DNA from 3 places in the Pseudorhizobium sp. NPDC055634 genome. Region 3 is predicted to be linked to each of the others. Evidence: predicted binding sites of a transcription regulator. Region 3 holds the regulator's gene; each other region holds the start of a gene.

Region 1 (9,781 bases), on a different contig from region 3:
AGGGCTCCAGCTCAACCGCGCCTTCGTGAAGATCTCCGATCCGAAAGTGCGCCGTCGCATCGTTGACCTGGTAAAGGCGCTTGCTGCCGAAATCGACGAATAGCGTCCCGACACCGAAACACCCCGAGAAGCGGCCGCAGGGCCGCTTTTTTTATAAGCAGAGGAGGATCGCTCGCAGATTTTTACATATAAAGATATATTTATGTCCTTGTCTTTGAACGGGTGAGCTACTAATAGGTTGGCTGTTTGTTTCTTGAGGGGAATCCCGCATGCGTGAGAGCTATCTCTTTACCAGTGAATCGGTTTCGGAAGGTCACCCGGACAAGGTATGCGACCGGATATCGGATGAGATCGTCGATCTCATTTACCGTGAGGCTGCAAAGACCGGCGTCGACCCCTGGACGGTTCGCGTCGCATGCGAAACCCTGGCGACCACCAACCGCGTCATCATCGCCGGCGAAGTGCGGCTTCCGCCGAGCCTGATGAAGAAGGACAAGGACGGTCGCGACGTCATCAACCCGTCGAAGTTCCGGTCCGCGGCCCGCAAGGCAATTCGCGATATCGGCTACGAGCAGGCCGGCTTCAACTGGCGCACGGTGAAGGTGGACGTCCTGCTGCACTCGCAGTCGGCCGACATCGCCCAGGGCGTGGACAGTGCCGCCGACAAGCAGGGTGACGAGGGTGCCGGCGACCAGGGGATCATGTTCGGCTATGCCTGCCGCGAAACCCCGGACCTCATGCCTGCACCGATCTACTACTCCCACCGCATCCTCCAGCTGCTCGCCGCCGCCCGCAAGAAGGGCGAGGGCGATGCCGGCAAGCTCGGCCCCGACGCCAAGAGCCAGGTGACGGTGCGCTACGAGAACGGCAAGGCCGCCTGTGTCGACTCGATCGTCCTCTCCACCCAGCATCTGGATGAGAACTGGGATTCGAAGAAGGTCCGCGCCGTCGTGGAGCCCTATATCCGCGAGGCGCTGGGCGACCTGAAGATCTCGGAAGACTGCAAGTGGTACATCAACCCGACCGGCAAGTTCGTGATCGGCGGGCCTGACGGAGACGCGGGCCTCACCGGCCGCAAGATCATCGTGGACACCTACGGCGGCGCTGCCCCGCATGGGGGCGGTGCGTTCTCGGGCAAGGACACGACCAAGGTCGACCGGTCGGCCGCCTATGCCGCGCGCTATCTCGCCAAGAACGTGGTCGCGACCGGCCTGGCGGACCGCTGCACGATCCAGATCGCCTACGCGATCGGGATTGCACAGCCTCTCTCGATCTATGTGGATCTCCACGGCACAGGCAAGGGCGTGACGGAAGATCAGGTCGAGGCCGCCATCCGAAAGGTGGTCGACCTGTCGCCATCCGGTATTCGGCGCCATCTCGACCTGAACAAGCCGATCTACGCGAAGACAGCCGCGTATGGCCATTTCGGCCGCAAGCCGGGGCGTGACGGTTCCTTCGCCTGGGAGAAGGTGGATCTCGTCAAGCCGCTCAAGGAAGCGCTTAAGGCCGCCTGACCGGGCTTTACGGACCCGTCGTGAAAACTGTAAAGCGGGTGGCCTTCGAGCCGCCCGCTTTTTCCATTTCCGAAAGACCCTGCCGATGACCGATCAACAGCACCCCAGCCGCGCTACCGAAGCCTTCTTTGGCCGGCGCAAGGGAAAGCCGCTACGGGACCGGCAGGCGGAAAGTCTCGCTACGGTACTGCCCGCCCTGAAGCTCGATCTGGCGGCGTCCGCTCCGGGCCGACTTGTGGACCTCTTCCCGGTGTCCGTCGATGAGGTTCGCCTCGAGATCGGTTTCGGGGGCGGCGAGCATCTGATCCATAGGGCTCAGGAGAGCCCGGTCACGGGCTTCATCGGCGTTGAGCCCTTCGTCAATTCAATGGCCAAGCTGGTGGGGCGGGTGACCGATCTCGGCCTGCGGAACATCCGGCTCTACGATGACGACGCCACTCAGGTCCTGGACTGGCTTCCGTCTGGCTCGGTCGACCGGATCGATCTCCTCTACCCCGACCCGTGGCCGAAGCGGAAGCACTGGAAACGTCGCTTCGTCTCGCAGGTGAACCTTGACCGGTTCCACCGAGTTTTGAAGCCGGGCGGGCTGTTTCTCTTCGCCTCCGACATCGATACCTATGTCAACTGGACACTGATTCACTGCAGCCGACATGGCGGCTTCGAATGGCTTGCGGAGGAAGCGTCCGACTGGTTGACGCCCTTCGCCGGCTGGCCCGGCACGCGATACGAAGCCAAGGCGCGCAGGGAAGGGCGCTCGTCAGCCTACCTGACGTTCCAAAAGAAAGATCGTTGAGCAGAGTTAGTGAAGGCTGACGGTCTTCAGGTCGTCTTCAGCTGCCTTGAAGAAGGTGCTGGAGCGGTTGTCGGTCAGCAGGATCGGGGTGCCGTCGGCTCCGAACAGTGCCCAAAGATCGAGGCCGGGCTCCATGGACGGTGCTTCGGGGAAACAACGCGAGACATCTTCGTATCGGATCTTGCGGATGTAGCCGACTTCGCCGGCGCCCAGATGGGCAAGTTCGGTTTCCGTCAGCCGCGCGTTCGTTTCTTTCAGGAGCATCTCAGCCTCCAACATCGAGGGCATCACGACGATGATGTCGTTGCTCTACTCTGGGACGGAAATGTTAATTTTTCGCACCATCCGCGCCGGTTCCGGACGGACGAGATCGACGGAAAGCAGGCCGCTCCTGAGGGCCGCGCCGGCAACCTGCATTCCGTCCGCCAGCACGAAAGTCCGCTGGAACTGTCGTGCAGCAATGCCGCGGTAAAGATAGTCCCGCTCGGGCTGCTCCGCCTGGCGACCTCGAATGATCAACTGGTTTTCCTCGACGGTGACGTCGAGTTCGTTCTGGGAAAATCCGGCGACGGCGATCGTGATCCGCAGACTCTCCGCAGCGTCGGACGAGCCGGGAAGTATCCGCTCGATATTATAGGGCGGATAGCCATCGCCTGCCCTGACCACGCGCTCCAGGGTCTTTTCCATCACATCGAAACCCAGGAGAAGAGGGCTCGCGAACGGGGTGGTTCGGCTCATGTTTCAGGTCCTTCGAAGCGACCACAATTCCGGCCCGTCATGGCGCCGGCTTCGCCGGAATATGGGAAGGATGCCGCGGGAACGCAAGCATGGCGAGGCGGCTGGTCATTGCTTCGGAAACTGGGGCGGTGTAGCTAGGCGGCCATCCACAAAATCGGGAATCCAGCATGGCACAGCGGAAAATCATCATCGACACCGATCCCGGACAGGACGACGCGGCGGCGCTCATGCTCGCATTCGCCAGTCCGGAGGAGCTCGATGTTCTGGGGCTCTGCGCGGTCGCCGGGAATGTTCCGCTTTCGCTGACGAGCCGCAATGTCAGGATCGTCTGCGAACTGTGCGGACATGCCGACATGCCGGTCTACGAGGGTGCGGAACACCCGATCCTGCGCAAGCAGGTGACGGCGGAACACGTGCACGGTCGCACCGGCCTGGATGGCGCGGAATTGCCGGAGCCGACGATGGCGGTCATGCCGCAGCATGCGGTCGACTTCATCGTCGAGACGGTCATGCGGGAACCCGCCGGCAGCATTACCCTGTGCACGCTCGGGCCGCTGACGAACATTGCGCTCGCGCTGCAAAAGGAGCCGGCAATCGCGGGTCGCGTCCGGGAACTGGTGATGATGGGTGGCGGCTTCTTCGAGGGCGGCAACATCACGCCGGCTGCGGAATTCAACATCTATGTCGATCCGGAAGCGGCCGCAGCCGTCTTCGCCTCGGGAATGCCGATCGTGATGATCCCGCTCGATGTCACCCACCAGTTGCTGACCCGCAAGGACCGCGTCGCGAAGCTTGCCGCTCTCGGAACCCGCCCGGCGCAGGTCCTGGTCGACTGGCTCGCCTTCTTCGAGCGCTTCGACGAGGAGAAATATGGTTCCGATGGCGGTCCGCTGCACGATCCGACGGTCATCGCCTACCTGCTGAAGCCGGAGCTCTTCTCCGGTCGCCACTGCAATGTCGAGATCGAGACCCGGTCGGAACTGACGGTCGGCATGACGGTGGTCGACTGGTGGCGGGTCTCCGGTCGCCAGCCCAACGCCACGGTCCTGCGGAACGTGGACGCGGACGGCTTCTTCGACCTGCTGACGGAACGCGTCGGCCGCCTCTAGAGGCGTTCGGCGACTTCCGACGCGGTCGGTATCGAAGGCTGTGCGCCGGGCTTGAGGCAGGCAAGCGAGCCGGCCACGGCCGCGCGGCGCAGCGCGTCCGCGAAGGGCAGGCCGCCGTCCATGCCGGCGGCGAGATAGCCGCAGAAGGTATCACCGGCCCCCACCGTGTCGACCGGCCGGATGTCCAGCCCTTGTGCGCGATGCAGAACGCCGTCGCGCACGGCGACTACGCCTTCGGCGCCGAGCGTGACGATGAAGGTCTGCCCGGTTTCGGCGTGCATCCTCTTCAGCGCCTCTTCGCGTTCCGCCGGCTGCAGGTCCGCCTTGCCCGTCAGGAGTTCGAACTCCGTTTCGTTGGTGACGACGATGTCGGCCAGCGCCGCGAGCCTTGCAGCCTCTGCGGTGAGGGGGGCCGTGTTGAGAATGGAAGTGACGCCTTTTCGCCGGGCGGCCCGAAGCGCGGCCTCGACCGCCTCCGGAGGCACCTCGAGCTGGAGCATCAGGACGTCTCCCGCTGACATCGCATCGACCGCCTCATGGGCCTGGCCCTCGTTAACGGTGCCGTTGGCCCCCGGCACGACGGCGATCATGTTCTCCCCGGTTCCGCCGACCAGAATGAGGGCCGTTCCCGTCGGTCCGTCCACCCGGTTGACGGCGGAGAGGTCGACGCCCGCCTGATCCAGAAGCGAGAGGGACGGCGCGGCGAACTCGTCCTTGCCGACGGCTCCCGTCATGCGCACGTGGCTCCCGGCGCGCCGCGCCGCCAGTGCCTGGTTCGCGCCCTTGCCGCCGGCGGCGGTGGTAAAGCCCGTGCCCGGCACGGTCTCGCCGGGCACCGGAAGTCGCTCGGTGGTTGCGATAAGATCCATGTTGATGGAGCCGAAGACGGTGATCATGGGCGCTCTCTCTGCGTCGTCCGAAATGCGGTCGCGACACTGCCCGAGCCGCTTACTCCTCGTCAACCACCCGCAGTTTCAGGAGGCCGGTGCGGCTTTCCACAGCGCGCGGCTCGTCTCGGTCTACCGACGCCGGACCTGCCTGCTCCAGTTCGAGCGCGCCGATCTTTGCGCCGCGGCGGGTAAGTTTCTCGGAAGATGTGAGGATCTGGTCGACATCCCGCTGCGCCGCCAGGAAATGCCCCTGCAGCTTGCGGGTCCTGTCATCGAGCCGTGACAGGTCTTCCATCAGGAGCGCCACTTCGCCCTGGATCAGGTGGGCCTGCTCGCGCATCCTCTGGTCTTTGAGCACCGCCTGGATGACCTGGATCGACAGCATCAGCAGCGAAGGCGAGACGATCACCACCTTGAGGCGCTGCGCCTTCTGCACCACCCCGTCGAAATGCTCGTGGATTTCGGCGAAGATCGATTCCGACGGCACGAAGAGAAAGGCCATGTCCTGCGTCTCGCCGGCGATCAGGTATTTCTCGGAGATATCCCGGACGTGGACCTCGAGATCGCGGCGGAACTGGGTGGCCGCGGCCTTACGTGCCTCGGGTGCCGCCGTATCGCGGAACACGTTCCAGGCTTCCAGCGGAAACTTCGCGTCGATCACCAGCGGCGGTGCGCCGTTCGGCATCCGCACGAGGCAGTCGGGCCGCTTGCCGTTGGAGAGGGTGGCCTGGAACTCGTAGGCGCCCATGGGCAGGCCATCGGCAATGATCGCCTCCATCCGCCCCTGGCCGAATGCGCCGCGCGTCTGCTTGTTGGAGAGAATGGCCTGCAGTCCGACCACGTCCTTCGCAAGCGTCTGGATGTTGCTCTGCGCCGCATCGATGACCGCAAGGCGCTCCTGGAGGAGGCGAAGGTTCTCGTGCGTGGATTTCGTCTGCTCGGTAATTGTGCTGCCCAGCCGATGCGTCATGCCGTCGAGGCGCTGGTTCACCGCCTGGTTCAGTTCGGTCTGCCGCTGGGAAAGCGTTTCGGTCATGTTCGCAAGCCGCCCCTGCATCTCCGCCTGCGCCCGCATCAGTTCCGCCAGCCGGGCTTCCGATTGCGCGGCCTGCCGAACCTGCTCGACGCTCCTCCGGCGCGAGGCGACGAGCAGTCCGAAGGCCGCGGCACAAAGGGTCGCGAGGAGGAGGGCGAGGAGCCATGCGACGCCCGCGGGATCGGCAGCGAGATCTTGGAGGATAGGGATGAGGCTGTTCATGACGGCACCCTAGCAGAAATCCAGGCCACGGAAAGATCAAATCGTGAACATCGCCGTGGCGGCTTTCGCCGGCTCCGGCCGCCAATCCTGTTCCATCCGCCGGAAAGATGCGCTATGGGAGGCCATGACCATCAAGCCTCTCATCATTCTTCCCGACCCGCTCCTGCGTCAGGTTTCAACGCCGGTGGAGCAGGTCGATTCCGAAATCAAACGCCTTGCCGACGACATGCTGGAGACGATGTACGATGCCCCGGGCATCGGTCTTGCGGCGATCCAGATCGGCGTGCCGCGCCGCATGTTGGTGATCGACGTCTCCAAGGAAGACGAGGAAAAGACGCCGCTGGTCTTCATCAATCCGCAGATCGTCGCGTCCTCGGACGAGCGCTCGGTCTACGAGGAAGGCTGCCTCTCGATCCCCGATTATTATGCCGAGGTGGAGCGGCCCGCCGCGGTCACCGTGGATTACATCGATCGCGACGGAAAGCAGCAGACGCTTGAGGCCGACGGCCTTCTGGCGACCTGCCTACAGCACGAGATCGACCACCTGAATGGTGTCCTCTTCATCGATCACATCTCGCGCCTCAAGCGGGAAATGGTGATCAAGAAGTTCACCAAGGCTGCCCGCTCCCGCGCGTAAAAACGGGCCACGGGGTCAACGAACAGGCGGCGGCAGCCGCGGGCAAGGAGCGCAGACAGGATGGCGCTACGCATCATCTTCATGGGAACGCCGGACTTCTCCGTCCCGACGCTCCGCGCGCTCAAGGACGCCGGCCACGATATCGTCGCCGTCTACAGCCAGCCGCCGCGTCCAGGCGGGCGCCGCGGCCTGGACCTTCAGAAGTCGCCGGTCCACCAGGCGGCGGAACTGCTCGGCCTGCCGGTCTTCACGCCCGTGAACTTCAAGGATGAGGCCGACCGCGATCGGTTCCGGCAGTTCGAGGCCGACGTTGCCGTGGTTGTCGCCTATGGTCTCCTGCTGCCGGAAGCGATCCTGAGCGGCACGCGGCTTGGCTGCTACAACGGCCATGCCTCCCTCCTGCCGCGCTGGCGCGGTGCCGCCCCGATCCAGCGGGCAATCATGGCTGGCGACCTGAAGACCGGCATGATGGTCATGAAGATGGATAAGGGGTTGGATACCGGACCGGTTGCCCTCACGCGCGAGGTGGAGATCGACGCGAACATGACGGCGGGCGAACTCCATGACCAGCTCATGCATGTCGGCGCCCGCGCCATGGTGGAGGCGATGGGACGCCTGGAGGCAGGCGACCTGCCGCTGACGCCCCAGCCGGAAGAGGGCGTCCTCTATGCCTCCAAGATCGACAAGAACGAGACGCGTATAGAGTTCTCACGCCCCGCGCCGGAGGTCCACAACCAAATTCGCGGCCTTTCCCCCTTCCCGGGCGCCTGGTTCGAGGTCGAGATCAACGGCCGGGCGGAACGCGTCAAGGTGCTTTCCTCTGAGCTTGCAGAAGGCCATGGCGAAACGGGTACGGTTGTGGACGGCCAGCTCACAATCGCATGCGCAGGCGGAGCGGTCCGCCTTACCCGGCTGCAGAAGGCGGGCGGAAAGCCGCTTGCTGCGGCGGACTTCCTGCGGGGGACGCCGCTTCCCGCCGGCACGAGGCTCGGCTGATGCCGCGTTTCCGCATGACCGTCGAATATGACGGCACCCCCTATGTGGGCTGGCAGATGCAGGAGAACGGGCACTCCGTCCAGGCCGCGCTCCAGAACGGCATCCGCTCGCTGACCGGCGAGACCGTATCGATCCGCGGTGCGGGCCGGACCGATTCCGGTGTCCATGCGATTGGTCAGGTCATCCACGCGGACCTGGCGCGTGACTGGAAACCCCACACGCTCCGCAACGCGCTGAACGCGCATCTGGGAATGGCCGGCGAGAAGGTTGCCGTCGTCGAGGTCAGGGCGACGGACGAAAGCTTCGACGCCCGCTTCTCGGCCGTCAAGCGGCACTACCTCTACCGCATCGTCAACCGCCCGGCACCGCTGGCCCTCGAGGCAAACCGGGCCTGGTGGGTGCCGAAGCAACTGGATCACGAAGCCATGCATGCGGCCGCCCAGATGCTGGTCGGACACCATGACTTCACCACCTTCCGTTCCGCCCACTGTCAGGCGACCAGTCCGATGCGGACCCTCGATCGGCTGGACGTGACGCGGGATGGGGAACTCATCGAGATCCGCGCCTCCGCGCAGAGTTTCCTGCACAACCAGATACGCTCCTTTGCGGGAACGCTGAAGCTGGCCGGCGAGGGGAAGATGTCGCCCGAGGATGTGCGCGCCGCACTCGAGGCGAGGGACCGCAAGGAATGCGGGCCGGTGGCGCCGCCCGAGGGGCTCTATTTCATGAAGGTCGATTATCCCGGCGACGAGGCCTGATATCAGCCGGGATAGATGCCGAGGAACCGCTCCAGCGTGTCCGAGAGCAGCATGGTCGGGACGATCAGTACCATGGTCAGCGTGGACACCATCAGCGGGCTGGGACCGCAGATCGTCCGGAAGACGCGGGCGATTGAGAATATCAGCGAGATCAACAGGGCCAGCCAGACGAGCGACAGAAGGCCCGTAAGCCCCGGCGCCAGCAAGAGCAGAAGGCTGAGCACGGCATAGGCGTAGGCGAAGGGGACCGAAAGCCAGTTCACGGCCACGACCATCGCATAGTACTTCCGGCCAAGCCCGAGCGCCCAGGCCATCAGCCCGATCAGCACCAGCGGCACGAGCCAGTTGACCAGTTCCAGCATGGCGAGCCGGAAGAAGAACATCCCGCCGACTTCCGTGTCGCTCGGCAGGCCGCGCAGGTAGAGGGCGCGCCACCAGAACCATGATATGGCCATGGCCGGCAGGCACCAGACGATCGCCCAGAAGGAGCGGGCGAGGCCGCGGTCGGAAATGTCGAGACGGCGCAGACCGGCGGCGTCGCCGCGAACGACCTGCCAGAGACCACCGAGGTAGAACCTGACCTCAAGCGCTCCGGGCATGCTCGAACCAGTTGGCAACGAAGCGGCCGTAGATTTCGGTGAGCGTCTCCAGGTCGGCGACGGACACGCGCTCGTCGACCATGTGCATGGTCTGCCCGACGAGGCCGAATTCCACAACCGGGCAATAATCCTTGATGAAGCGGGCGTCGGAAGTTCCGCCGGTGGTGGAAAGCGCCGGTCTGCGTCCGGTGATTTCCTGCACCGCCCCGGAAAGCGATTCGATCAGCGCCTCGTTTCGCGTCAGGAAGACATGGCTCGGGCGCTCGCTCCAGGCGATCTCGTAGCGCACCGGGTCGCGCCCCGGCCGAAGTCCGCCTGCCGTCGCCGCCGCTTCGAGCCTGCGGATGATCTCCGCCTGGAGGCTCTCGGCGGTCCATGTATCGTTGAAGCGGATGTTGAAGGAAGCCGTCGCCTTGGCCGGGATGACGTTGACCGCCGGATTGCCGGTGTCGATCGTGGTGACCTCGAGATTGGACGGCGGAAAATCCG
Region 2 (9,781 bases), on a different contig from region 3:
GGGTGTTGGCAACGAACAGCCGGGTGACGAAATCCTCGTCGCGGGTCGCCATTCCGGAGCGACCCTTGCCGCCGCGGCGCTGCGCCCGGTAGGTCGTCAGCGGCACGCGCTTGATGTAGCCGAGGTGCGAGACGGTGACCACCATGTCCTCGCGGGCGATGAGGTCCTCATCGTCCATGTCGGGTCCGCCCTCGAGGATCTCGGTGCGCCGCGGCGTGCCGAACTCGTCGCGGACGGCCAGCAGTTCGTCCTTGACGATCTGGTAGATGCGCACGCGCGACGAGAGGATTTCGAGGTAGTCGCTGATCTCCGCGCCGATCTTGTTGAGCTCGTCGGCGATTTCGTCGCGGCCGAGCGCCGTAAGGCGGGCCAGGCGCAGTTCCAGGATGGCGCGCGCCTGCTCTTCGGAGAGATTGTAGGTGCCGTCGTCGTTGATCCGATGGCGCGGATCGTCGATCAGGCGGATCAGGGCGTCCACGTCATGGGCCGGCCAGCGCCGGGTCATCAGCTGTTCGCGTGCGGTCGCCGGGTCGGGCGCGCGACGGATCAGGTTGATGACCTCGTCGATGTTCGCAACCGCGATCGCGAGACCGACCAGGACATGCGCGCGTTCACGCGCCTTGCGGAGAAGATACTTCGTCCGCCGGCTGACGACTTCCTCGCGGAAGGAAACGAAGGCCTTCAGCATGTCGATCAGCGTCAGCTGTTCGGGCTTGCCGCCGTTGAGCGCCACCATGTTGCAGCCGAAGGAAGTCTGCAGCGGCGTATAGCGGTAGAGCTGGTTGAGGATGACATCCGCATTGGCGTCGCGCTTCAGCTCGATGACGACGCGGTAGCCCTGGCGGTCGGATTCGTCGCGAAGATCCGAAATGCCCTCGATGCGCTTGTCGCGCACGAGTTCGGCCATCTTCTCGATCATCGTCGCCTTGTTCACCTGGTAGGGAACCTCGGTGATGATGATCTGCTCGCGGTCGCCCCGCATCGGCTCGATGTGAGCGCGGCCGCGCATGATGACGGAGCCTCGGCCCGTCTCGTAGGCGGACTTGATCCCCGCCCGTCCGAGGATCAGCGCGCCGGTCGGAAAATCCGGTCCCGGAATGATCTGCATCAGTTCCGGCAGCTCGATCGCCGGGTTGTCGATCAGCGCGATACAGGCGTCGATCACTTCCGTGAGGTTGTGCGGCGGAATGTTGGTCGCCATGCCGACCGCAATGCCGCCGGCGCCGTTCACCAGGAGGTTCGGGAAGCGCGCCGGGACGACGACCGGTTCGGAAAGCGTGCCATCGTAGTTGTCACGGAAGTTGACGGTTTCCTTGTCGAGATCGTCGAGAAGCGCGTGAGCGGCCTTCTGCAGGCGGCATTCCGTGTAGCGCTGCGCTGCCGGCGGATCGCCGTCGATCGAACCGAAGTTGCCCTGGCCGTCGATCAGCGGCAGGCGGAGCGACCAGTCCTGCGCCATGCGCGCCAGCGCGTCGTAGATCGCGGCGTCGCCGTGCGGATGGTATTTACCCATCACGTCACCGGTGACGCGGGCCGACTTCACGTATTTCTTGTTCCAGTCGATCCCCATTTCGCTCATGGAGAACAGGATGCGGCGATGGACCGGCTTCAATCCGTCTCGAACATCCGGGAGCGCGCGGCTGACGATGACGCTCATCGCGTAATCGAGGTAGGACCGCTGCATCTCTTCCATGATGGATATGGGTTCGATGCCGGGTGGCAGCTTTCCGCCGCCGGGAGTGCTTTGCTCAGTCAAATCGGATCACGATCTTGGTTCGGAATCAATTCTGTCTCTATATCGGAAAGCGGCTTCCAGCGCCAAGTTCGGCACCGGTTTTGAACAGGTTTCGAACATCGGCGAGGAAACCGACCGGGTCTCGGGCACGAGACAATGGGCAGGCCGCTCTTCCCTTGAAGGCCATGCTGTCCTAACAAGCTAGGATGGGGTCCGCAAGGATCGGCAACGCGCTGGAGCAGAGATGGCTACTGCGGACATCTTGGTCAATGCCTTCACCACAATGCTCGTCACGCTGGATCCGCCCGGCCTGGCGCCCGTCTTCCTGGGCATGACGGCAGGCATGCGGCGGGACCAGCGCCGTCACGTGGCCGTGCGCGGCTCGCTCGTCGCATTCGGCATACTTGCGGTCTTCGCCGTGTTCGGCGCCAGTCTTCTGGGTGCCCTCGGCATATCCATGGGCGCATTCAGGATCGCCGGCGGGTTTCTCCTGTTCTGGATCGCGTTCGAAATGGTGTTCGAGCGCCGGCAGGAACGCAAGGCGAAGACCTCGCAGGAGGCCATCACCCTCGGCCAGCTTCACAATCTCGCAGTCTTCCCGCTTGCCCTCCCGCTCATCGCAGGACCGGGAGCGATTTCAGCGACCGTGCTTCTTGCCGGCACGATGTCCGGCCCCTGGGATCGGCTCCTGCTGATCGGCGTTCTGGCGCTGACGATGGGCGTGGTGCTGATGGCGCTGCTGATTGCCGAACGACTGGATCGCTTCCTCGGACTGACCGGGCGGGCCATCCTGACCCGCCTCCTCGGCGTCGTTCTCGCGGCACTCTCCGTGCAGTTCGTGGTCGACGGCGTGAAGTCCGCCTTCAATACCGTCTGACCCTGCGCCCGCGTCCGCGCTATCGCGGATCAGAACGGGATGTCGTCATCCAGGTCGCGCGAGAAGCCTCCGCCCTGGCCACCCTGGCTGCCTTGACCACCCTGGCCGCCGCGGCTTCCACCGGAGGCCGGGCGGTCGTAGTCGTCGCCGAAATTGCCGCCGCCGTAGTCATTGCCGCCGCTGGCCCGGCCACCGCCGCCGCCATAGCTGCCCTGCCCGCCGCCTTCGCCGCGGCCGTCCAGCATGGTGAGCGTCGAGTTGAAGCCCTGCAGGACGACTTCGGTCGAGTAACGGTCATTGCCGTTCTGGTCCTGCCATTTGCGGGTCTGCAGAGCGCCCTCGATGTAGAGCTTGGCGCCCTTCTTCACATACTGTTCGACGACCTTGCAGAGGCCCTCGTTGAACACGACGACGCTGTGCCACTCGGTCTTCTCCTTGCGCTCGCCGCTGTTGCGGTCACGCCAGCTTTCCGAGGTCGCGATGCGCAGGTTGGCGATTGGACGTCCGTCCTGCGTGCGCCGAATTTCGGGATCGGCGCCGACATTGCCGATCAGGATTACCTTGTTGACGCTACCAGCCATAGTTCTTCACCTTGTCCGCCGCCTGTCATGCGGCCAATTCAACGATGGCCTAGCTTAGACCATCTGCCGTCGCCGTTGGCCACCCCGTGCCGCTCATCCACAATGGATTTTTGTTCTTTCTTTGTTCTATTTATTCCCTATGCTTGTGTCAAGCAGGACGCTTTTTTGAGTCGATCCCGTGGACTTTCCGGCTTCACACCGGCACTTCATATCCTACATAAGGGCAACCACTCCTCCCCATCGAGCAGAGTAATGAGCGAACTTAAGACGATCTCCATCCGTGGTGCGCGCGAGCATAATCTGAAGGGTATCGATCTCGACTTGCCGCGCAACTCGTTGATCGTCATGACCGGGCTGTCCGGCTCGGGCAAATCCTCCCTCGCCTTCGACACGATCTATGCGGAGGGACAGCGCCGCTACGTCGAAAGCCTCTCGGCCTATGCGCGCCAATTCCTGGAGATGATGCAGAAGCCGGACGTCGACCAGATCGACGGCCTCTCCCCGGCCATCTCGATCGAACAGAAGACGACATCGCGCAATCCGCGCTCGACCGTGGGCACGGTCACCGAGATATACGACTACATGCGCCTCCTGTTCGCGCGGGTAGGCGTGCCCTATTCGCCGGCGACCGGCCTGCCGATCGAGAGCCAGACGGTCAGCCAGATGGTCGACAGGGTGCTCGCCCTCGAAGAGGGAACCCGGCTCTACATTCTCGCGCCGATGATCCGCGGACGAAAGGGCGAGTACAAGAAGGAACTCGCCGACCTGATGAAGAAGGGCTTCCAGCGGGTGAAGGTCGACGGCCAGTTCTACGAGATCGCCGACGTACCCGCGCTCGACAAGAAGTACAAGCATGACATCGACGTGGTGGTCGACCGCCTGGTGGTGAGGCCCGACATCGGCGCGCGCCTTGCCGACAGCCTGGAGACGTCGCTGAAGCTCGCCGACGGGCTGGCGATCGCCGAATTTGCCGACAAGCCGCTGCCGGCGGAGGAAACGTCTGCGGGCGGCGCCGCGAACAAGTCGCTGAACGAGACGCATGAACGCGTGCTGTTCTCGGAAAAGTTCGCCTGCCCCGTATCCGGCTTCACGATCTCGGAGATCGAGCCCCGACTGTTTTCGTTCAACAACCCCTTCGGCGCCTGCCCGACCTGCGACGGTCTCGGTTTCCAGCAGAAGATCGATCCGGCGTTGATCGTCCCGGAACCGGGCCGCACCCTGCGCGATGGCGCCATCGCCCCGTGGGCCAAGTCAACCTCGCCTTACTACAACCAGACTCTCGAGGGGCTGGGGAAGGTCTTCGGCTTCAAGCTCTCCAACCGCTGGGAGGAGCTTCCCGAGGCCGCTCGGCATGCCATCCTGCAGGGGACCGAGGAGCAGATCGAATTCTACTACGTGGATGGCGCCCGCTCCTACAAGACGACCAAGACCTTCGAAGGCATCGTCCCCAATCTCGAGCGCCGCTGGAAGGAAACCGACAGCGCCTGGGCGCGCGAGGAGATCGAGCGGTACATGTCGGCGGCGCCCTGCCCCGCCTGCAACGGCTTCCGCCTGAAGCCGGAGGCGCTGGCGGTCAAGGTGAACGCCCTTCATATCGGCCAGGTTACCGACATGTCGATCAGGGTCGCCCGCGACTGGTTCGAGGAGCTTCCGAAGCACCTCAGCGACAAGCACAACGAGATCGCCGTCCGTATCCTCAAGGAAATCCGCGAGCGGCTGAGCTTCCTCAACGATGTTGGCCTGGAATATCTCAGCCTGTCGAGAAGCTCGGGCACGCTTTCGGGCGGGGAAAGCCAGCGTATCCGGCTCGCATCGCAGATCGGCTCTGGTCTGACGGGCGTCCTTTATGTGCTCGACGAACCCTCTATCGGCCTTCATCAGCGCGACAATGCCCGCCTGCTGGACACGCTGAAGCACCTTCGTGATATCGGCAACACCGTGATCGTCGTCGAGCATGACGAGGACGCCATCCTGACCGCCGACTACGTCGTAGATATTGGTCCCGCCGCCGGTATCCATGGCGGCGAGGTCGTTGCCGAAGGCACGCCGGCGCAGGTCATGGCGAACCCGAATTCGATCACCGGCAAGTATCTCTCCGGAGAACTTGGCGTCGCGGTTCCGGCCGAACGCCGCAAGCCGAAGAAGGGCAAGGAGATCAAGGTCGTCGGTGCCCGGGGAAACAACCTCAAGAACGTCACCGCTTCGGTGCCGCTCGGTGTCTTCACCGCGGTGACCGGTGTTTCGGGCGGCGGAAAGTCGACCTTCCTCATCGAGACGCTCTACAAGGCGGCGGCCCGGCGCGTCATGGGCGCCCGTGAAATCCCGGCCGAACATGACCGGATCGACGGTTTCGAGCACATCGACAAGGTGATCGATATCGACCAGTCGCCGATCGGACGCACGCCGCGCTCCAATCCGGCCACCTATACGGGCGCCTTCACGCCCATCCGCGACTGGTTCGCGGGGCTCCCCGAGGCGAAGGCTCGCGGCTATGCGCCCGGCCGGTTCTCCTTCAACGTCAAGGGCGGGCGCTGCGAGGCCTGCCAGGGCGATGGCGTCATCAAGATCGAGATGCACTTCCTCCCCGACGTCTACGTCACCTGCGACGTCTGCCACGGCAAGCGCTATAACCGCGAGACCCTCGACGTCCATTTCAAGGGCAAGTCGATCGCCGACGTTCTGGACATGACGGTCGAGGAAGGCGTCGAGTTCTTCGCGGCCGTACCCTCGGTACGCGACAAGCTGCAGGCGCTCTTCAACGTCGGCCTCGGCTATATCAAGGTGGGCCAGCAGGCGAACACGCTTTCCGGCGGCGAGGCGCAGCGCGTCAAGTTGGCGAAGGAATTGTCCAAGCGCTCGACCGGGCGCACGCTCTACATCCTCGACGAGCCGACGACGGGCCTGCACTTCCACGACGTGGCCAAGCTGCTGGACATGCTGCACGAGCTGGTGAACCAGGGGAACTCGGTCGTCGTGATCGAACACAATCTCGAGGTCATCAAGACGGCAGACTGGATCATCGACATCGGGCCGGAAGGCGGAACCGGCGGCGGCGAGATCGTCGCAGCCGGCCCGCCTGAAGCGATCGTCAAGGAGAAGCGCTCCTATACGGGGCATTTCCTGAAGGAACTGCTCGAGCGTCGGCCTGCGAAACGGATCGAGGCGGCGGAATAAACATCGGCGGAGGGTCACATGGCAGGGCGGGGAACGATCCGGACAGGCATCGGCGGCTGGACTTTCGAGCCGTGGGATAAAAGCTTCTATCCGCCGAAACTGGCGAAGAAGAAGCAGCTGGAATATGCCGCCGGCAAGCTGAAGGTCATCGAGGTCAACGGCACCTATTACGGCTCGCAGAAGCCCGAGACCTTTGCCAAATGGGCCTCCGAAGTGCCGGATGGCTTCATCTTCTCGCTCAAGGCGAGCCGCTTCACCACCAATCGCAAGGTGCTGGCCGAGGCGGGCGAATCGATCGACCGCTTCTTCGCCCAGGGGCTGGCGGAACTCGGCCCCCATCTCGGGCCCATCCTCTGGCAGTTTGCGCCGACCAAGAAGTTCGAGCCCGAAGACTTCGAGGCGTTCCTGAAGCTTTTGCCGGAGAAGGTTGACGGGCTCAAGCTTCGGCATGTCGTGGAGGTGCGCCACGACAGCTTCAAGGTTCCGGAATTCGTCCAGCTGCTTGCCCGCTACAACGTCGCGCCGGTCTGCGCCGAACACCACGACTACCCGATGATCCCCGATGTCACGGCGGATTTCGTCTACGCCCGGCTGCAGAAGGGATCCGACGACATTCCCAATTGCTACAAGGACGCGGATTTGAAGGCCTGGGCGGAACGTCTCGGGACATGGGCGGCAGGCGGCGTGCCCGGCGACTTGCCGCTCATCGACCCGGCGCACAAGCCGAAGCACGAACCCCGCGACGTCTTCGCCTTCTTCATCCACGAGGGCAAGGTGAACGCGCCGCAGGGGGCAATGGCGCTGCAGGGACTGGTCGACGGCTGATCAGGCCGGCTCGAGCGGCCTGATGCCGCGCACCAGGGTCTCGGCCGTCAGCCCGTCGCCCGCGTGACGAGCCGCCTCCCCGTGCAGATAGACGCCTGCGGCCGCCGCCTCGAACGCCGGCATGCCGTTGGCAAGCAGCGCGCCGATCATTCCCGCCAGAACATCGCCCGATCCGGCAGTCGCAAGCCATGGCGGCGCGTTCTCGTTGATGACGGCCCTGCCGTCCGGCGCGGCAACCACCGTATCGGCGCCCTTGTAGACGATGATCGCGTTTGCGCGCTGCGCGGCTGCGATCGCCTTCTCCACCTTGCTCAACTCCTCAGCCTCGCCGATATCGGGAAAGAGGCGGTGAAACTCCCCCTCGTGAGGCGTAAGCACGAGACGTGGCTCGCCCCGATAGGTCTCGAACAGGATATCCGGGAAATCCCGGAAGGACGTGATCCCGTCGGCATCGAGCACAAGCGGCCGTCCTCCGAGCGCCGAGACGAAATCCCTCGCCTTCGCGCCCACGCCGAAACCCGGGCCGAGGACGAAGGCGGAGAGCTTCGAACTCGCCAGCCACTCCCCGATTGCCGCGGCATCCTCGATCTCACGCACCATGACCGCCGTCAGCTGCGCGGCGTTCACGGCGACCGCGTCCGGCGGCGAGGCGACCGTGACCAGCCCCGCCCCGGTGGCAAGCCCGGCCTCGGCGGAAAGCCGCGCGGCGCCGGTATGCGATGCCCCGCCTGAAAAGACCGCAAGATGTCCGCGCCTGTACTTGTGGGAGCCCGCATCCGGGGCCGGCAGAAGATGACGCCAGAGCAGCGGATCGTTGACGCGAAGGACGCCCGCGGCACCCCTGACGATACGCCAGGGGATGCCGATGTCCACGACCTCGACGTCACCGCAGAGTGACCGTCCCGGCAGTAGCAGGTGTCCAGGCTTGCGCGCCATGAAGGTCACCGTCTGTTTCGCACGAAAGGCCGCCCCGAGCGGCGTGCCCCGTCGCCCGTCCAGGCCGGAGGGAAGGTCAACTGACACCACCGGCACCCCGGTCGCGTCGACGGCCGATATCAGGGTCCGAAGGCTCTCGGGAACTTCACGGGCAAGACCCGCGCCGAAGACGGCGTCGATGACTGTGTCTCCCGGCCTAAGGACGAGATCGGAAAGCGGCAGGGCCGGCAGCGGACATCTGTATCTTGCCCGCCCCGCGTCGCCGCCGGGTTCCGTGCCGGGGTCGAGGGCGAAGACTGCAACGGCTGCGCCCGCCTCCGCCAGCACCCGGGCTGCCACATAGCCGTCGCCACCATTATTGCCCGGGCCGCATAGGACGACGAAGCGGCGTGTCTGCGGATGGTGGCGCAGGGCCGCCGCCGCGACCGCCTGTCCCGCCTTCTCCATCAGACCGTAGGAATCGATTCCCGAAGCGGCAGCCGCCGCATCCGCGGCAGACATCTCCTTCGGGGTCAGCAGTGTGATGACATCCTCGATCATCCCGCCAATTGAGACCATAGCGTGCCGACGCGCAAGATCGACCGCAGCAGTTCGGTAACGTGATTATTATAAGTGCAAATGCACACCCGATGGGCGTTGCGCTGCATCCGCAGCAGAGCACTGAACGCGGTGCCGCGGCGCTCAAATCATCAGACGCCTAAAATCAAGGCCACAAACTTCGTCCGAACGACGTCTGGAGCCCCGCATTGCCGGAATTTCAGTAGGATAAGGGAATTTTTTGCCTCTCCGGCTTTGCAGACTGGCACGATACCTGCATTAGTAGGCACGCCGGTAACGGCCACGTCAGGGAGAGATAGTTTCTCATGAAAAAGATCGAAGCCATCATCAAGCCGTTCAAGCTGGACGAAGTGAAGGAAGCCCTTCAGGAGGTCGGCCTGCAAGGCATAACTGTGACGGAGGCGAAGGGCTTCGGAAGGCAGAAGGGCCATACCGAGCTCTATCGCGGCGCCGAATACGTGGTGGATTTTCTGCCCAAGGTTAAGGTTGAAGTCGTCCTCGCCGACGAGAGCGTTGACGCCGTCATCGAAGCCATCCGCAATGCGGCGCAGACCGGTCGCATCGGCGATGGGAAGATCTTCGTCTCCAACGTCGAGGAAGTCGTCCGTATCCGTACGGGAGAAACGGGCGTCGACGCCATCTAGTTCGCCAGGCACATGGCCTCGGCGCAATTCGTCATCCAAATTCAAGGAAGCAGCAAATGACGACCGCAAGCGAAATCATGAAGCAGATCAAGGAAAACGAGGTCAAGTTCGTCGACCTGCGTTTCACCGACCCGAAGGGTAAGCTTCAGCACGTCACCATGGACGTCGCCGCCGTCGATGAAGACATGTTCGCCGACGGCGTCATGTTCGACGGTTCCTCCATCGCCGGCTGGAAGGCGATCAACGAGTCCGACATGGTCCTCATGCCCGACCCGGCAACGGTCCACATGGACCCCTTCTTTGCCCAGTCCACCATGGTTGTCCTCTGCGACATCCTCGATCCGGTGTCCGGCGAATCCTACAATCGCGACCCGCGCGGTACCGCCAAGAAGGCCGAAGCCTATCTCAAGGCCTCCGGCATCGGCGACACGGTCTATGTCGGCCCGGAGCC
Region 3 (9,781 bases):
GAAGCGACCATCCGCTGGTGCGGATCGGTGATGTCGGTCGAGTCGTGATAGAAGGCCGACAGCGCGCCGACGCAGCCGCACATGACGGCCATCGGGTGGGCGTCCCGGCGGAAGCCGGTGAAGAAGCGCGTCATCTGCTCGTGCACCATGGTATGGTGCGTGACGCGGTAGTCGAAGTCCTTCTTCTGGGCGGCGGTCGGCAGTTCACCGTAAAGCAGCAGGTAGCAGGTCTCGAGGAAGTCCCCGTGTTCCGCCAGCTGTTCGATCGGGTAGCCGCGGTGGAGGAGCACGCCCTTCTCGCCGTCGATATAGGTGATTTTCGATTCACACGACGCAGTCGAGGTGAATCCCGGATCGTAGGTGAAAGCTCCGGTCTGCTTGTAGAGGGCACCGATGTCGATGACCTCGGGACCGATCGTGCCGGACTTCACGCCCAACTCGACGCTCTTGTCACCCAGTACCAGATTTGCGCTCTTATCCGTCATGCTGATCCTCCAAACTGTTGGCGGCGGGGCGTCTCAAAACGCCACAAGAATTAAGCGTCATGTGTAGCTATATGATCCGATGGCCGCTGCCAAGCACTGCGGAGGTCTAATTGTGCGGCGCCAAAATCGCTTCTGTCGTCAACACTTGGTCGGGGTTAATGATCCGCAAACAGGCCCGTGTAAAGGCCATCGGATCACCCCGTTTCTGCAGGTTCGGGTTGCATTCCGCCGGTCTCGGTTGCATCCTTCATCCGCAGGGGCGGGTGGACGCGGATGCCGCAGCAGGGCCTACTTCGGGAGCAGTCCGAGCCGGGTGCGATTGCCGCTCCGGTCGTGGCCGGCCATGTCCTTATTCCAGACGATGAGACGCTCCCTGCCGTGGTCGGCAACCGTGTCACGTGCCCGAGAAGGTGGAGCCGGTTGCGCGACGTCCTGCGGCAAGGCCGGCTGACGGAGCGGACCGCCGGGCGCATGCGTGCCTTCGTCGAGGAGGAGGCCGCGCACGGGCACGGCTTCCTGTTCGTGCCGGTCCTGGTCGGCGGCGGTGCCGCCTTCTGGTTTGCGCTCGCCCGCGATCCGCCGGCAACCGTGCTCGCACTTCTCCTTTTGGCGTTTGCGGCGGCGACCGTCGCGGCGCAGCGGCGGACCGGCAGGCTTCCGCTTCTTCTCTTTCTGCCGGCACTGGTTCTGGCCGGCATGAACCTTGCCCAGTTCGAAACCTGGCGGCAGGCGACCGTCATTCTCGATTCCCCCGTGACCACGACCGTCACCGGAGAAGTGCACCGCCGCGAACCGGCGGGCGAGGGCCGCTGGCGCTACATCATCCGCATCGCTTCGACCGAAGAGCCGACGCTGAGGCGGCCGCCCCGCGATGCCGTTCTCCTCGCGCGCGGCAGGCATCCGCCGTTTGCGGCCGGCGACACGGTGCGCGGCAGGGCCCGCATGTCGCCGCCGTCGGGACCGGCGCTGCCCGGCCTCAACGACTTTGCCTTCCGTTCCTTTCATGACGGCATCGGGGCGGTCGGCTTCTTCTATGGCGCGCCCCAGCCGGTTGAGCCGACGACCGTCGGGGAGCGGGATTGGCGCCGCGCCATCGAGCGGTGGATCTTCGCGCTCCGCAGCACGATCGCCGACCGCATCCGCGAGGTCGTGCCGGGGGACGCGGGCGCCTTCGCCGCCGCCATTGTCACCGACGAGAGACGTGCGATCTCGAAGGAAACGACGGAGGCGCTCCGTATTTCCGGGCTGGCGCATATCGTGGCGATCTCCGGGCTCAACATGGCGCTCGCCGCCGGCATCTTCTTCGTCGGCCTGCGCGGATTTCTCTGCCTCTTCACGGGCTTCGCCCAGGCCTGGCCGGTCAAGAAGATCGCCGCCGCCGGGGCGCTTCTCATGGCGACCGCCTATTACCTCATCTCCGGCTTTGCCGTCTCCGCCGAGCGGGCCTACCTGATGATGGCGGTCACGCTGATTGCCGTCTGGTTCGACCGCGCCGCGATCAGCCTTCGCAACATTGCCGTGGCGGCGCTGATCATGCTGGCGGTCGCCCCTTCGCAGGTCATGGGCCCGAGCTTCCAGATGTCGTTTGCGGCGACCGCGGCGCTGGTGGCGGGTTATGCCTGGTGGAGCCGGCGCGCCGCGGCAGGGGAGCGCGAACCCTCGCTCATGGCGCGCGGCCGGCTCGCGCCGGTCATGACCGGCTGGCACTGGATGGCCGGCATTTTCGCAACCTCGCTGATCGGCGGCCTCTCGACGGCGATCTTCTCGATGGAGCACTTCCACCGCCTCGCCGGTTACGGGCTGGCGGCGAACCTCGCCGTCATGCCGATCATCTCCTTCGTGGTCATGCCCGCCGGACTGCTCGCCATGCTGCTCATGCCCCTCGGGCTGGATGCGCCGCTCCTGGGATTGATGGGCATGGGTCTTGAGGCGGTCATCGCCGTCGCAGGCCATGTCGCGGCCTGGGGCGGAGATGTCGGCACCGGCCGCCAGCACCGGTGGTTCCTGGCCATCGCCTCGGCAGGCTTCCTGCTGCTTGCGCTGCTGCGCACGCCGCTTCGGCTCCTGGGCGTGCCGGCAATGCTGCTTGCCTTCGCGCTGAGCTGGCATGAAGCGCGTCTGCCGCCGCCGGACCTCCTGGTCTCCGAAGACGGGACGCTCGTCGCGCTGGCGACGGGCCCCGTCGCAACGAACCGGGCCCGCCCGCCGGCCTTCATCTTCGACCAGTGGCAACGCGCACTTCTGCTTCCCGATCCCGTCGCCCCGGTCGTGTCGCCGGCGGGTGACATTGGCCTTGCCGCGACGGATGAACCCTCCGCGGCCTCGAGCGCAGACCCGAGCTCAAGCACTCTCCCGACGGCGCCCCAGACAGCGCCCCGGACTGCCTCCCGGATAGCCCAGTTGACCGACGATCAGCGCGCCCGGGTGCGCTCGGAGATGAAGGCGTCACTTGCCGCCGCCGCTGCCGATGCGGGACGGTTCCATTGCCGGCAGAAGGCATGGTGCCTGGCGGTGACGCGGGAGGGTGCGGTTGTCGCCGTGGTGGAGGATCCAAGGCTCGCCGGCAGCGCCTGCGACATCGCCGCTCTGGTCGTCGCCCCGCGGACGCGGCTGGCAGAATGTCTGTCCGGCGCGCTCATGCTGAACGGCGCGAGCCTCAGAAGGACAGGCGCCCTGGAAATCCGCATGAACGGCAGCCCCGATCCGTCGATGTGGCGCGCGCATGCCGCAAGCGCCGATACCCGGCGCCCTTGGACCAGCCATCGACTTTATGACTGGCGCACGGATCGTTTCGACGAAACGCTTCCCCGCAGCCTCCTGCGGCTTCTCAGTGGTAGCGCCGGATGAGGCCGACGAGCTTACCCTGGACCTTGACGCGGTCGGCGGGAAGAATGCGGGTTTCGTAGGCGGGATTTGCCGCTTCCAGCGCGATCGAGGCGCCGCGGCGCCGGAAGCGCTTCAGCGTTGCCTCCTCGTCGTCGACGAGCGCCACGACGATGTCGCCCGGGCTTGCTGTCTGGCCGTTGCGGATGATCACCGTATCGCCATCCAGGATGCCGGCCTCGATCATCGAGTCGCCCTTGACCTCGAGCGCATAATGCTCGCCGGCTCCCAGCATCTCGGCCGGGACGGCAATGTCGTGGGTGTTGTTCTGGATCGCCGAGATCGGCACGCCGGCCGCGATGCGGCCCATGACGGGCACGCTCGTGCTGGTGTTCTCATTGCTTGCCGCAACCGGCTGGGCCGCCGGCGCAGGCTTCTGCTTGCCGAGGCTGCCTTCGATGACGCTCGGCGAAAAGCCGCGGCGGGGCTGCAGGCTGCTGCTATAGGCTTCCGGCAGCTTGATGACCTCCAGCGCGCGTGCCCGATTGGGCAGGCGGCGGATGAAGCCGCGTTCCTCAAGCGCCGTGATGAGCCGGTGGATGCCGGATTTCGACGCGAGGTCGAGTGCGTCCTTCATCTCGTCGAACGACGGCGGAACCCCCGACTCCTTCATCCGTTCGTGAATGAAAAGAAGAAGTTCCTGCTGTTTGCGCGTGAGCATCCGGGTTTCCTAAGCGTGAAACAAAGCCAGAACAGACGATATATGTTCCGGATGCGTTCCGCAAGGCAAAAGTTCCAGCTGTTTGGCACCCCGCTTCTCCCATCCCGCCGTGACAGCGGCGATCGTTGCTGTTAAGGACGTCGCGTCCGCCGCTGCCGGGTCAGCGTGACGGACGACGACGCCTGCCTCGAAGGAGTTTCCGCCATGGACATCAAGCCCAATTTTGAAGTCGTTGTGGGTGAAGGAGAAGGCCGCGTGCTGTTCTCCCAGGCGCGCCGGTTTTCGCTGATCGCCGGTCCGTGCCAGATGGAGAGCCGCGACCACGCCTTCATGATCGCCGGAACGCTGAAGGAATTGTGCGCCAAGCTCGGGATCGGCCTCGTCTACAAGTCCTCCTTCGACAAGGCCAACCGCACGTCGCTGACGGGCAAGCGCGGGATCGGCCTCGACAGCGCGATGGAAATCTTAGCTGACCTGAAGAAGGAATTCGGCTTCCCGGTCCTCACCGACATTCATACCGAAGAACAATGTGCCCTCGTGGCGCCCACGGTCGATATCCTTCAGATCCCGGCCTTCCTCTGCCGGCAGACGGATCTCCTCGTGGCGGCGGCGAAGACCGGCCGCGTCATCAACGTCAAGAAGGGCCAGTTCCTCGCGCCCTGGGACATGAAGAACGTCCAGGCCAAGTTCACCGCGAGCGGCAATCCGAACGTGCTCCTGTGCGAGCGGGGCGTTTCCTTCGGCTACAACACGCTCGTCTCCGACATGCGCTCGCTGCCGATCATGGCGGCCATGGGGTCGCCGGTCGTCTTCGATGCCACCCATTCTGTGCAGCAGCCGGGCGGGCAGGGCGGTTCTTCGGGCGGCCAGCGCGAGTTCGTCGAGACGCTGGCGCGCGCGGCGGTGGCCGTCGGCGTCGCCGGGCTTTTCATCGAGACGCACGAGGATCCGGACAATGCGCCCTCCGATGGCCCCAACATGGTCCATCTGAAGGACATGCCGCGGCTCCTGGAAAAGCTTCTGGCCTTCGACGCCGTCGCCAAGTCCGCTTAGGCGCCGCAGCGGCAGCCGGATTGTAATTCGCCTGTCATCGATTAAGAGACATTGTCACTGACCGCACGGCATTGGGTTTACCTCAGGGAGAGATCATGACCGCCATTACCGATATCATCGCACGCGAAATCCTCGACAGCCGCGGCAATCCCACCGTCGAGGTCGACGTCTATCTCGAAGACGGCAGCATGGGCCGCGCCGCGGTCCCCTCCGGCGCCTCCACCGGCGCGCACGAGGCGGTCGAACTGCGCGACGGCGGCAAGCGCTATGGCGGCAAGGGCGTCGAGAAAGCCGTCGAGGCGGTCAACACCGAAATATTCGACGCGATCGGCGGCTTCGATGCCGAAAGCCAGATCCACGTCGACAAGACGATGATCGCGCTGGACGGCACGCCCAACAAGTCGCGCCTCGGCGCCAACGCCATCCTCGGTGTTTCGCTCGCCGTCGCCAAGGCCGCGGCCGAGGCGTCCGGCCTGCCGCTCTACCGCTATGTCGGCGGAGCCGCCGCCCATGTCCTGCCGGTCCCGATGATGAACATCATCAATGGCGGCGCTCATGCCGACAATCCGATCGACTTCCAGGAATTCATGATCATGCCGGTCGGCGCGGAAAGCCTTCGCGACGCCGTCCGCATCGGCGCGGAAGTCTTTCATGTCCTCAAGAAGGAACTCGCCGCGCAGGGTTACAATACCAATGTCGGCGACGAGGGCGGCTTTGCTCCCGGCCTGAAGAGCGCGCCGGAAGCGCTCGACTTCATCATGCGCTCGGTGGAAAAGGCCGGCTACACGCCGGGCGAGGATGTCTGCCTGGCGCTCGACTGCGCCTCCACCGAATTCTTCAAGGACGGCAAGTACGTCATGGAAGGCGAGGGTCGCACGCTGGAGCCCGGCGCCATGGCCGAATACCTGGCTGAACTCGTCGGCAAGTATCCGATCATTTCCATCGAGGACGGCATGGCCGAGGACGACTGGGATGGCTGGAAGGCGCTGACCGATCTCGTCGGCTCCAGGTGCCAGCTCGTCGGCGACGATCTCTTCGTCACCAACTCGGCGCGCCTGCGCGATGGCATCCGCATGGGCGTCGCCAACTCCATCCTCGTCAAGGTCAACCAGATCGGCTCGCTGACCGAAACGCTGGATGCCGTCGAGACCGCGCACAAGGCCGGCTACACGGCCGTCATGTCGCACCGCTCGGGCGAAACCGAGGATTCGACGATCGCCGATCTCGCCGTCGCCACCAATTGCGGGCAGATAAAGACCGGCTCGCTGTCGCGCTCCGACCGCCTTGCGAAGTACAACCAGCTCATCCGCATCGAGGAAATGCTGGGTCCGCAGGCTGTCTACGCCGGACGGTCCATTCTGAGGGCATGACACCACATAACCTGATGATCTGAGGAAAGCCCGGCTCGTCCGGGCTTTCTGCGTTTCGGGCGATCAACGATTGCTTAAGCAAGTTCTGCGAATTTGAACCATCGTAATGAGTTTCGAGGACGTCGCGGGGCATGTGGACCAAGCACCATAAGGAAAGAAGACTCGGTCGTTTCGTCCTCCCGCTCATTACCGTCGCCTTCCTTTCCTATTTCGGCTATCATTCGGTCAATGGCGAGCTCGGGCTGATTGCCACGGAGCATTTCGAGCGTCAGCGGCTCGATCGGCTGGCCGAACTGGAACGGTTGACGGTAAAGCGCCAGGCGCTGGAGCGCCAGGTGCAGCTTCTCAGCGACGGGTCGCTGGAAAAGGACATGCTGGACGAGATCGCGCGTTACCAGTTGAACGTCTCGCGCGACGATGAGATCGTGATCTTCAACAACTATTTCTAGATTAACCGAATTCCGGTTAATTTAATTTCCCCGTGCGTTATCAACAGGTTGCGCGGAATGTGAGCCATGCATTTATGGCATTGCTGGGGTGCTTTTTCTTCCCTATGGTAGCGCCCTGAAACGAGACCTGCAGCACATGAGGGAGGGATGAATGGCGCCTAGAAAAACCGCGTCTGTATCCGGCCGCAAATCAGCGGCGAAGCCTGCACGAAAAGACTTCAACGGCGGAACCATCGCGGAGTTCGACAAGGAACACGAGCTCCAGGCCTATCGCGACATGCTGCTGATCAGGCGCTTCGAGGAAAAGGCGGGCCAGCTTTACGGCATGGGCTTCATCGGCGGCTTCTGTCACCTCTACATCGGCCAGGAAGCGGTCGTTGTCGGCATGCAGATGGCGCTCAAGGAAGGCGACCAGGTCATCACCGGCTATCGTGACCATGGCCACATGCTGGCAACCGGCATGAGCGCGCGCGGCGTGATGGCGGAACTGACGGGGCGCCGGGGCGGCTATTCCAAGGGGAAGGGCGGCTCCATGCACATGTTCTCCAAGGAAAAGCATTTCTACGGCGGCCACGGCATCGTCGGTGCGCAGGTCTCTCTCGGCACCGGTCTCGCCTTCGCCAACAAGTATCGCGGCAATGACAGCGTTTCGACCGCCTATTTCGGTGACGGCGCCGCCAACCAGGGCCAGGTCTATGAAAGCTTCAACATGGCCAACCTGTGGAAGCTGCCGATCGTCTACGTGATCGAGAACAACCGCTACGCCATGGGCACGGCCGTCTCGCGCGCCTCCGCCCAGACCGATTTCTCCCAGCGCGGCGCCTCCTTCGGCATTCCGGGTTACCAGGTGGATGGCATGGACGTGCGCGCCGTCAAGGCCGCCGCCGACGAGGCGGTCTCCTATTGCCGTTCGGGCAAGGGGCCGATCATCCTCGAAATGCTCACCTACCGCTATCGCGGCCACTCCATGTCCGACCCGGCGAAATATCGCTCCAAGGACGAAGTGCAGAAGATGCGTTCGGAGCACGATCCGATCGAGCAGGTGAAGAACCGCCTGCTGGAGAAGGGCTGGGCAACGGAAGAGCAGCTGAAGGCGATCGACAAGGACGTCCGCGACATCGTTTCCGATTCCGCCGACTTCGCCCAGAACGATCCGGAGCCGGATACGTCCGAGCTCTACACCGACATTCTGCTCTGAGACGGGGGGGACACCCAATGCCAATCGAGATTCTCATGCCCGCCCTCTCTCCGACCATGGAAGAAGGCACCCTCAGCAAGTGGCTGAAGAAGGAAGGCGACACGGTCGCCTCCGGTGACGTCATCGCCGAGATCGAAACCGACAAGGCCACCATGGAAGTGGAAGCCGTCGACGAAGGCGTGATCGGCAAGCTGCTGGTCGATGCCGGCACCGAAAACGTCAAGGTCAATACGCCGATCGCCGTCCTGCTGCAGGAAGGCGAGAGCGCAGATGCGATCTCGGCGGAAAAGCCTGCCCAGCCGCAGGCTGCGAAGGCCGATGCCGATACGCCGGCTGCCACCGCCGACGATGCGGGCGGCAAGGCCCGGGAAGCCAGCGCCGAGCCGTCCTCGTCCGCCGACAACAAGGTTCCGGCCCAGCCGAAGCTCGACGTCGCCGCCGATCCGGACATCCCGGCCGGCACCGAAATGGTCTCTACCACGGTCCGCGAAGCGCTTCGCGACGCCATGGCCGAGGAAATGCGTCGCGACGAGACCGTCTTCGTCATGGGCGAGGAAGTTGCCGAATACCAGGGCGCCTACAAGGTGACTCAGGGCCTGCTCCAGGAATTCGGCCCGCGCCGGGTCGTCGACACGCCGATCACCGAGCACGGTTTTGCGGGCGTCGGCGTCGGAGCGGCCATGGCCGGCCTTCGCCCGATCGTCGAGTTCATGACCTTCAACTTCGCCATGCAGGCGATCGACCAGATCATCAACTCGGCCGCCAAGACGCTCTACATGTCGGGTGGGCAGATGGGTGCGCCGATGGTGTTCCGCGGCCCGAACGGTGCCGCCGCCCGCGTCGCCGCCCAGCACAGCCAGGATTACGCCGCCTGGTATTCCAGCATCCCGGGCCTCAAGGTCGTCATGCCCTACACGGCAGCCGACGCCAAGGGGCTCCTGAAGGCCGCGATCCGCGATCCGAACCCTGTCATCTTCCTGGAAAACGAGATCCTCTACGGCCAGTCCTTCGACGTGCCGAAGCTTGATGATTTCGTGCTGCCGATCGGCAAGGCGCGCATCCACAAGCAGGGCAAGGACGTCACCGTCGTCTCCTTCGGCATCGGCATGACCTATGCCGTCAAGGCGGTTGCCGAGCTGGAGAAGGAAGGCATCGACGTCGAGCTGATCGACCTGCGCACCCTGCGTCCGATGGACCTGCCGACGGTCATCGAATCGGTCAAGAAGACCGGCCGCCTCGTCACCGTCGAGGAAGGCTATCCGCAGAACTCGGTCGGCACCGAAATCGCCACCCGCGTCATGCAGCAGGCCTTCGACTATCTCGATGCGCCGATCCTGACGATCGCCGGCAAGGACGTGCCCATGCCCTACGCGGCCAACCTCGAGAAGCTGGCCCTGCCGAATGTCGGCGAAGTCGTCCAGGCGGTGAAGACCGTCTGCTACAAGTAAGGGAGGCGTCCGATGCCGATCAACATCACCATGCCCGCCCTTTCGCCGACGATGGAAGAGGGCAATCTCGCCAAGTGGCTGGTCAAGGAGGGCGACAAGGTCGCCCCCGGCGACGTGATTGCCGAGATCGAGACCGACAAGGCGACCATGGAAGTGGAAGCCGTGGATGAAGGCACGGTGGCGAAGATCGTCGTCCCGGCCGGCACCGAGGCGGTGAAGGTCAATGCGCTGATC

The links. Region 3 encodes LexA, which represses DNA repair genes until DNA is damaged. Its sites were predicted from a motif close to TGTTCNNNNTGTGTTCNG; they were not measured.
Region 1: a site for LexA is predicted at 6,335-6,352, ahead of ACWGPT_RS03250 (DNA recombination protein RmuC). Genes of this name have one in related genera too.
Region 2: a site for LexA is predicted at 3,305-3,322, ahead of uvrA (excinuclease ABC subunit UvrA). Genes of this name have one in related genera too.

Annotation. Positions count from the first base shown of each region.
Region 1 is NZ_JBSHHW010000002.1:42,469-52,249, reverse strand. It holds gene ACWGPT_RS03285 (helix-turn-helix domain-containing protein) at 1-103, shown strand, start outside; gene metK (methionine adenosyltransferase) at 270-1,514, shown strand; gene trmB (tRNA (guanosine(46)-N7)-methyltransferase TrmB) at 1,600-2,307, shown strand; gene ACWGPT_RS03270 (BQ00720 family protein) at 2,314-2,571, opposite strand; gene ACWGPT_RS03265 (Hsp20 family protein) at 2,617-3,045, opposite strand; gene ACWGPT_RS03260 (nucleoside hydrolase) at 3,213-4,154, shown strand; gene ACWGPT_RS03255 (ribokinase) at 4,151-5,050, opposite strand; gene ACWGPT_RS03250 (DNA recombination protein RmuC) at 5,103-6,302, opposite strand; gene def (peptide deformylase) at 6,427-6,939, shown strand; gene fmt (methionyl-tRNA formyltransferase) at 7,000-7,935, shown strand; gene truA (tRNA pseudouridine(38-40) synthase TruA) at 7,935-8,693, shown strand; gene ACWGPT_RS03230 (hypothetical protein) at 8,696-9,292, opposite strand; gene dapE (succinyl-diaminopimelate desuccinylase) at 9,276-9,781, opposite strand, start outside.
Region 2 is NZ_JBSHHW010000003.1:74,729-84,509, forward strand. It holds gene gyrA (DNA gyrase subunit A) at 1-1,756, opposite strand, end outside; gene ACWGPT_RS05555 (MarC family protein) at 1,980-2,612, shown strand; gene ACWGPT_RS05560 (single-stranded DNA-binding protein) at 2,642-3,193, opposite strand; gene uvrA (excinuclease ABC subunit UvrA) at 3,446-6,367, shown strand; gene ACWGPT_RS05570 (DUF72 domain-containing protein) at 6,386-7,192, shown strand; gene ACWGPT_RS05575 (NAD(P)H-hydrate dehydratase) at 7,193-8,686, opposite strand; gene ACWGPT_RS05580 (P-II family nitrogen regulator) at 8,992-9,330, shown strand; gene glnA (type I glutamate--ammonia ligase) at 9,387-9,781, shown strand, end outside.
Region 3 is NZ_JBSHHW010000004.1:377,215-386,995, forward strand. It holds gene gltA (citrate synthase) at 1-485, opposite strand, end outside; gene ACWGPT_RS09260 (ComEC/Rec2 family competence protein) at 759-3,332, shown strand; gene lexA (transcriptional repressor LexA) at 3,313-4,029, opposite strand; gene kdsA (3-deoxy-8-phosphooctulonate synthase) at 4,234-5,082, shown strand; gene eno (phosphopyruvate hydratase) at 5,178-6,452, shown strand; gene ACWGPT_RS09280 (FtsB family cell division protein) at 6,584-6,901, shown strand; gene pdhA (pyruvate dehydrogenase (acetyl-transferring) E1 component subunit alpha) at 7,053-8,099, shown strand; gene ACWGPT_RS09290 (pyruvate dehydrogenase complex E1 component subunit beta) at 8,117-9,547, shown strand; gene ACWGPT_RS09295 (pyruvate dehydrogenase complex dihydrolipoamide acetyltransferase) at 9,560-9,781, shown strand, end outside.